Regions from separate parts of the Clostridium sp. MF28 genome, predicted to be linked through region 1. Evidence: riboswitches for the same ligand, from Rfam matches in the RefSeq annotation. Region 1 holds a riboswitch; the other holds the start of a gene.

Region 1 (3,866 bases):
TGTCTTTTGGTTACATTAGATGGAAACTTAGCTATTTTCAATTTTATTAAAATAAATGAAGTTCCAAATATACCAATTTGCTTTCCTACAAAAAGACCAAATATAATTCCTAATGAAGCTGGTGAAAACAAACTGCCTGAAAAATTATCAGTATTAATTATTATACCTGCATTTGCAAACGCAAATATTGGCATAATCAAAAAGCTAGACCATGGTGTTAAAATATGTTCGAGTTTATACAATATTGAAGTTTTAAATTTATGAATATTTTCTCCAATTGGCAATGACATGCCTAGTAAGACTCCTGCAATTGTTGCATGTATACCGGATTTTAAAAGACAAATCCATAGAATTATACCTAAAATAATATAAATAGATGTATATTTAATTTTAAATTTATTAGCCAAGATAAGCGTAGCAAAAACTATTAATCCTAATAAAAGCGCTATCCATGAAATTTGACTATTATAAAATATTGCTATTACTATAATAGCACCCAAATCATCAACTATAGCGAGTGCAGTAAGAAATACAACTATTCCTTTTGGAGCATTTTTTGCAACTAAAGAAAGCATTCCAAGTGCAAATGCAATATCTGTTGCCATGGGTATCCCCCATCCTGTAATGGTTGGCTCCTTATAGTTAAATAATGCATAAATAATTGCAGGCACAATCATTCCTCCTATAGCTGCAGATATTGGAAGTATTGTCCTTTTAAAAGATTTTAGTTCACCAAACACAACCTCTCTTTTTATTTCCATACCAACAACTAAGAAAAATATAGCCATCAATCCATCATTAATCCAGTGAAGAACTGACATTGATAATGAAAACACACCATATCCAATCGTTATATTTGTGTGGAATATATGCTCATAGCCTCCTGAAAAGCTCGAATTTGCAATCATAATTGCTGCAATAGCGCAAATTAAAAGAATTATACCACTAGAAGACTCACTTTTTAAAAAGTATAAGAATGGACTTAATATTTTAGTTTTTATTTTATCTTTCATTATTACCCTCCTTTTTAATGCGATGCTAGCTAGAATATTACTTAAAAATGTTTTGGCTTTATTAAAAATCTCCATAAAAAAAGAGGCGGTAAAACTCAAAAAAGAGCTTCCCACCCCAGAAACTAATTGCTTGAAAACAAATTATATAATTTGCCCAACCGTATCTAACCACATTAATTCATTTTATATTATATATTATATTACACATTAATGTAATAATCAAGATTTGCTCAATGCGCTTAATGACTATTTGCTATATTTTTTAAACAAATCATCTAGGGCTTCTCTAAGAAGAAATGCTTCGGTTCTATCAGTTGCTTTTGACAACCTTGATAATCTATCAAGTTGAGTCTTAGTGAAATAATTAGATTTTAGTACCATACTCTCTGCTTCAGAAAGACATACTCTATTCTTACCTAATTCTTTTGCCCTAAATAATGCACTATCAGCTACTCTAAAAAGTTCAACTACATTTTTAGCATCTCTTGGATAACTCGCTACACCGAAACTTAAAGTAAAATAAACATTATCATCAGAATTTTCATCTAAATTAAATGTATTATCTGATAAATACCTTCTTATTTCTTCAAGCTCCATAAAGCTTCTTTCCGCTCCCTTTTTTACAAGTAATATATTAAATTCATCACCTGATCTAAATACCATATCTGTTGAAGATAAATTGTTATTTAAAATTGAAATAAGCTTTTTTATTACCTCATCTCCAATAGAGTTACCATATAAATTATTCAAATTCTTAAAATCATCAATATCTGCAACAACTATGCTAAAAGGACCTTCATTATTAGATATTAATTCCTCCATTTTAATTATTAATTCCTCTTTTGATGTAAGCTTGTTATCCATAAATAACCTCCATATATAATTAACTACTTATTATAAATCACTCTATTTTCTTATAAATATACCATGACTTAATTATACTAACACCAACATATATATGCGTCAATATATACTAAACATTAATATCCTTTTTGCTATGCCATATATTCAAAAATCCTATGAATATTTAAAGTTATTTATTATAATTTCTAAAATATTAAATTCATATGTATGTTAAGCAAAAGCCAATATTTGATTTAATATATACATATCTATATATATTGACATATATATGTTGACATGATATGCTTATATACAGATAATGACAAAAAAAAGAATAATTATAACGCTGAATCTTTTTGAGCGGGAGAACCATTTTTTGGGGTGAATCTTATTTTAGGATAAGTAGGGTTATTTTTCTTCAATCCGAATCCGTCAGCTAATCTCGTAAGCGTTGAAGAGAAGTTTTTGTATACTGCTAATATACTTTTTTTTAGTATACCCATAAATATTATTGCTTAATAAGCTATAGAGACTTCTCTATAGCTTATTATTTTTTAACTAGTAATTTAAAAAAGGAGGCTTTTTATGTTAAAAGTATGTTTAATTGGACTTGGAAAAACAGGAAAAGAAATTGCAAAAATGATATTCAACCAAAGGAATATGAAAATTGTAGCTGCCATGTGCAGCCCTGGGAGCTTGAAAAAGCATATTGATCTAGGTGAAGTAATTGGAATTCAAGAAATTGGTATAAAAATTGAAGGAACTAATAAACTAGAAGAAACACTTGTACTTTGCAGGCCAGATGTTGTAGTCGATTTTTCTACGCCTGAAGCTACTTTAAAGAACTCTAGAATAATATCTCAAATGGGGATTAATATGATAATAGGTACCACAGGATTTTCAGAAGTAGATTTAGATAAAATAAGAAATCTAGCCTATAGAAATCACACTGGCATAGTGTATGCTCCCAACATAACTCTTGGAGTAAATGTGCTGATGATATTAACCAAATTAGCTTCCGTCCTATTAAATAATTATGATTTTCAAATTTCTGAGATACATCATAGAGAAAAAAAGGACATTCCATCTGGTACTGCTTTAAAGATAGCTAATGAAATAAAAGATGGGTTGTTAGTTTACTTAGGTAAGGATATTTCTAAAGAAAATATTCCAATTAATTCAGTTAGAGCTGGTGGTGTTGTTGGAAAACATGAAGTTATGATTGTTGGAGAAAATGACAGAATTACAATTTCTCATGAATCCTTTTCGAGAAAAGTTTTTGCCAGTGGAGCAATCCATGCAATAAATTTTATACAAGATAAGATTGGATTCTATGAAATGAGTGATGTTTTAAGCCTATCAAAGATAATAAAAGATTTATATGCTCATGAAAATAATTTTGACGCTAATAATAATCTTGAGAATCTAATAGCAACGGATATTCAATAATACATTAGAATTTACAAATAAATATGTTAACGTTTGAGAGGAGTTTTTAATTTGTAAAAGAAATTATGAAGGTACATTGTGCACCTATACTGAACCTTCTGATAAAAGCCATGAATGCAAGAATTGTGGAATATGTGATAAATTTAAGAAAGACGAATATAAAGGTCTTGAAAAACTCTATAGGGATGAAAGAATTTGTCTGACGCCAAAAAGTAACGTTAGAATGAAAAGGAGAGAACAATTTTATGAGAGCAGATAGATGCGACTTAAACAATGATTATTATACTAAGATAGATCGTACAAAAGCCTTTGTTGATTTAACAAATAAACGTCTAAAAATACTTGATTTAAATGCTATTTCGCTTCAAAGTCTTAAAAGAATAATTCATTTTTCATCAAAACTTCACCTAGGAAAAATTATATGCAATTCTAACAAAGAGTCTTTGGAAGCTTTTGTAAGTGCTGGTTTTGCTATAGAAGGTAGAATTAATGGATATTTTAAAGGTGAAGATGCATTTTGTATGTCTTATTATATTAATAGTGATAGAAATATATGCAGTA
Region 2 (3,866 bases), 1.7 Mb from region 1:
TATGTAGAAGCTACAGAGAAAGCGTGTAAAGGGATATTATTTGTTATAAAAGGTGTAATAAAAATACAAAAAATTAATAAGAATGGTGAAGAAACTAACCTGTATAATATAAGCCAAGGTGAATTTTGTCATGAAGCCTTAAGCTGCTTATCAGATTTGGAATCATTAAATATAACAGGTAAGGCAATTCAAGATTCTAAGGTATGCATAATTCCTTTTGAAGTGGTTAAAAAATATTTTATTAGTGATAATGGCTTCTTATTATATATATATAAAGATTTGTATAATAAGTTTAATACTATCATAGGGAATAAAGAAGAAATTATTCATGAATCCCTTGAAACAAGGCTTATAAAATTGCTAATAAGCAAGAAAAGCAAAATAATTTATGCGACTCATAGTGAATTGGCTTTTGAAATTGATTCAGTTCGTGAAGTTATAAGTAGAAAGCTAAAGAATTTAGAAAAGCTTGGGTATATAAATTTAGAAAGAGGCAAAATAATCATACTTAAGGATTTAAATAAAATATTAAAAGACAATTAGAGATGAGAAATTAGGAAAGTATTTTAGGAGGAAGTTATAGTGTTTGAATTTTTAAAAAAAGATGATGGAAGAGTTATTAATGTAAATGAAATTGATGATCTAATAGGAAAAGTTGAATTGATTGATATAAGAGAAGAATATGAGTATAAAGGTGGAAGTATAAAAAGTGCCCAAAATATTCCTATGGGAGAGCTTTTAGATGAACCAGAGAAATACTTAAATAAAAGCAAAGAATACTATATAATGTGCCAATCAGGGGGAAGAAGTGCAAGAACGTGCAACAATCTAAGAAATCAGGGTTTCAAGGTTATAAATGTTGCAGGAGGAATGGGCTCTTATATAGGAAACAAAAGAAAATAAAGTACATAATACTAAGTAGTATAATTATTATTTTATAAATAGTAAATTATTTTGCTAGATTGAGGGGATATAACATGAAGAAAGTTATTGAATTTCATAAAGAAGGATATAATTGTGCAGAATCTATACTTAAAGCATTTAATGAGGATACAGGATCTGAAATTCCAATTGCAATAGCAAGTCCTTTTGGAGGAGGCATGACTATTGGAAGTACATGCGGAGCAATCACTGGAACTTTAATGGCGATAGGTGCATTAAAAGGAAGGAATAGCAGTGAAGAAAAAAATAATTCAAGAGTATTAACTAGAGAAATTATAAATAAAGTTAAAGAGAAGTATGGTACTCTTGAGTGTATTGAGCTTAAGAAAAAAGGTATAACTTGTGATGAAATCATAGAATATGCTTATAATATTTTGAATGAATATGCAAAATAGCATGATAAAAGAGGGGATTAAAAAATATTGTTTATTTGCTTCATGCAAATAAATAATATTTTTTACTATAATAAAACTAATTTAAAAGCTTGTACTATTTATGTTTTTTACCCAAAGGTTCATGTCTTCAAAGGTACCGCATATATTACAATTGTTTACTAGTCTGCCAGCAAAATTATAATTATGCTTACTTAGAACAAAGTTAATGCTAGGATTTATTGATCTAGATAAACTATATAAACAGAGAAAACCCTTAGTTTTTAAGTCTGATTCTAAAGAATAAATAATGTTTGATAATATTCCTATGCCTCTATAAGATGGATGAGTAGCACAGTCAGTTATTTCAGCATTCAAATTTTCTTTATTCATATCCGCTGAAGCTATGCTGATTATTTTTCCATTATATACGGCAACTTTGTATAGAACTTTATCATTCATTGTTTGTTTTAAATATTCTTCATCATAAATAGGTGATTGATAAGTTAAAAAAACGGTGGAAAACAAATCTATCATTTCTTTTATATCATTTTTATTTGCGTTTCGAATAAGGTATCCTAAATTATTTTTTTGATGCGCATATGTGTTCCTAACATTCTGACATTCTTTTATTAATAGTTCTTTTCTTGCAAAATTGCTGCAAACTTTTCTATCGCTATTAATAAAGTATGACATACAAAAAGCATCGTTACCTTTAAAATATCCATTGATCTTGCCTTCGGAATTGAATCCCGCATTAATAAAAGTTTCAAATGATTTAGTATCACAATTACAAATAATTTTACTTAAATGTTGTTTTGATGCAAAGTGAATTATTCTTTTCAAGTTTTGCATTGATATGGCATTAAAGTCAATTATTTTTATTCGCTTGTTAGGTAAATCTACTAATATTTTAGTCCGATCTATTTTTGCGTAAAAAGTATTATTTAATTCACATCTACTTGCTCTCATTAAATTGCTTTCTCCTTTTATCATAATGTATTACTTGAAGTTAGGAAAAAGTTTCTTAACTATAAGATATTTTTCCAGCCTCAAAAGTTTGTCCTAAGTTTAAGTTTATAATTATAAAAAAAATAATAAGCTATAGAGAAGTCTCTATAGCTTATAAAGCAATAATATTTATAGGCATACATAAAAAATATCAAAGTATACCAAAACTTCTCTTCTACGCTTACGAGATTAGCTGACGGATTCGGATTGAAGAAAATTAACCCTACTTATTATCGTGTAATAAGATTCACCCCAAAAAATGGTTCTCCCGTTCAAAGTGATTAAGCGTTACATATATCATTTTGTAATTATTAATATCTTATATATAAACATATCATTTTTAAATATTTGAGTCAATATATGTATAAGTCAATGTGCATTATTATGCAAATATAAATATTAATTAATCAATTATATATTATAAATTCTCCCTTTTACTTTATTTGTGAAAATGAAATAAATTTAAATAGTATAGGTTCGCATGCATTCGCTTGTGTTTTATTAATGTGTACTAAATGAATAAATTATATTTTACGGAAATATTATTAGATATAGCAATACTAAGGAGTTTAATGTGCCTAGTTTTAAAAAATGTAATTTATATTATGCTGGATTTCCTAATTATTTAGTGCAATATAGAGGAGATTTTCAGGGACAAATTGATAACATATCATATGCCTGTGGCGACAAAATTACTGATACAATTGCAGTAATCTCTATAGCACCAGAAGATTTAAACCGTTTAATGAAGGATGTTCCATCAATTCTTTATATAAATCCTAGAAGCAAATACGTACTACAAGAGGTCTCGCCATCAAGTGTAGATAATATCAATGCAATCAAAATTAATCCATACTTAGACTTAAATGGAAGAGGCGTGCTTATAGGTATGGTTGATAGCGGAATAGAATATTTAAATGAAGAATTTATAAGAGAGGATGATACTTCAAGAATAGTAAGTCTCTGGGATCAGACAGTACCAGATTCTACCGACACATCAGTTTATATTGGAAGAACATTTAGCAATGAAGAAATTACTAATGCAATCAAAGCTTATAGAAATAATCAAGATCCATATCTAATTGTCCCATCAAAGGATGAAGTGGGACATGGAACACAGATGGTGGTATTATTGGCGCAAGAGGTTATAATGCCGATGTTCAAGGCGTTGCATCAGGATGCGAATTTGTGATTGTTAAGCTTTTTGAATCTATAAATTTTAGAAACGAGCTTCAAGCAAATGGTATTCCTTATACACCAGTGTATAATGATTCAGAAGTTTTAGCAGCAATATATTATTTGCAAAGTGTTGCAGTAAGACTGAATAGACCTATGGTTATATATTTGGGTGTAGGTACAACCGAAGGCAGTCATGATGGCAATAATCTTCTTTCAAGGTATTTAACTTCTATTGGAAAACTTAGAGGTATTGTTACAGTTACTGGTGTCGGAAATGAAGGAGCGTCAGAAGGTCATACTTCTGGAGTCATAAAACAAACTGGGGATGTGGCTTCTATTGAGTTGAGAGTACCTAGAGAGATG

The links. A riboswitch is a leader RNA that binds a small molecule or an ion and turns the genes downstream of it on or off. The one in region 1 is predicted to bind cyclic di-AMP.
Region 2: it holds a riboswitch for cyclic di-AMP, as region 1 does, so the genes downstream of both, ablB (putative beta-lysine N-acetyltransferase) here and dapB (4-hydroxy-tetrahydrodipicolinate reductase) in region 1, are expected to answer to the same signal.

What each region holds. Positions count from the first base shown of each region.
Region 1 is NZ_CP014331.1:663,064-666,929, forward strand. It holds gene nhaA (Na+/H+ antiporter NhaA) at 1-1,013, opposite strand, end outside; sodium ion sensor (DUF1646 type) at 1,118-1,173, opposite strand; gene AXY43_RS02695 (GGDEF domain-containing protein) at 1,260-1,877, opposite strand; cyclic di-AMP (ydaO/yuaA leader) riboswitch at 2,191-2,322, shown strand; gene dapB (4-hydroxy-tetrahydrodipicolinate reductase) at 2,442-3,305, shown strand; gene AXY43_RS02705 (hypothetical protein) at 3,382-3,564, shown strand; gene ablB (putative beta-lysine N-acetyltransferase) at 3,551-3,866, shown strand, end outside.
Region 2 is NZ_CP014331.1:5,074,198-5,078,063, forward strand. It holds gene AXY43_RS22300 (Crp/Fnr family transcriptional regulator) at 1-543, shown strand, start outside; gene AXY43_RS22305 (rhodanese-like domain-containing protein) at 583-903, shown strand; gene AXY43_RS22310 (C-GCAxxG-C-C family protein) at 978-1,337, shown strand; gene ablB (putative beta-lysine N-acetyltransferase) at 1,419-2,285, opposite strand; cyclic di-AMP (ydaO/yuaA leader) riboswitch at 2,488-2,622, opposite strand; partial or broken gene AXY43_RS22320 (S8 family peptidase) at 2,899-3,866, shown strand, end outside.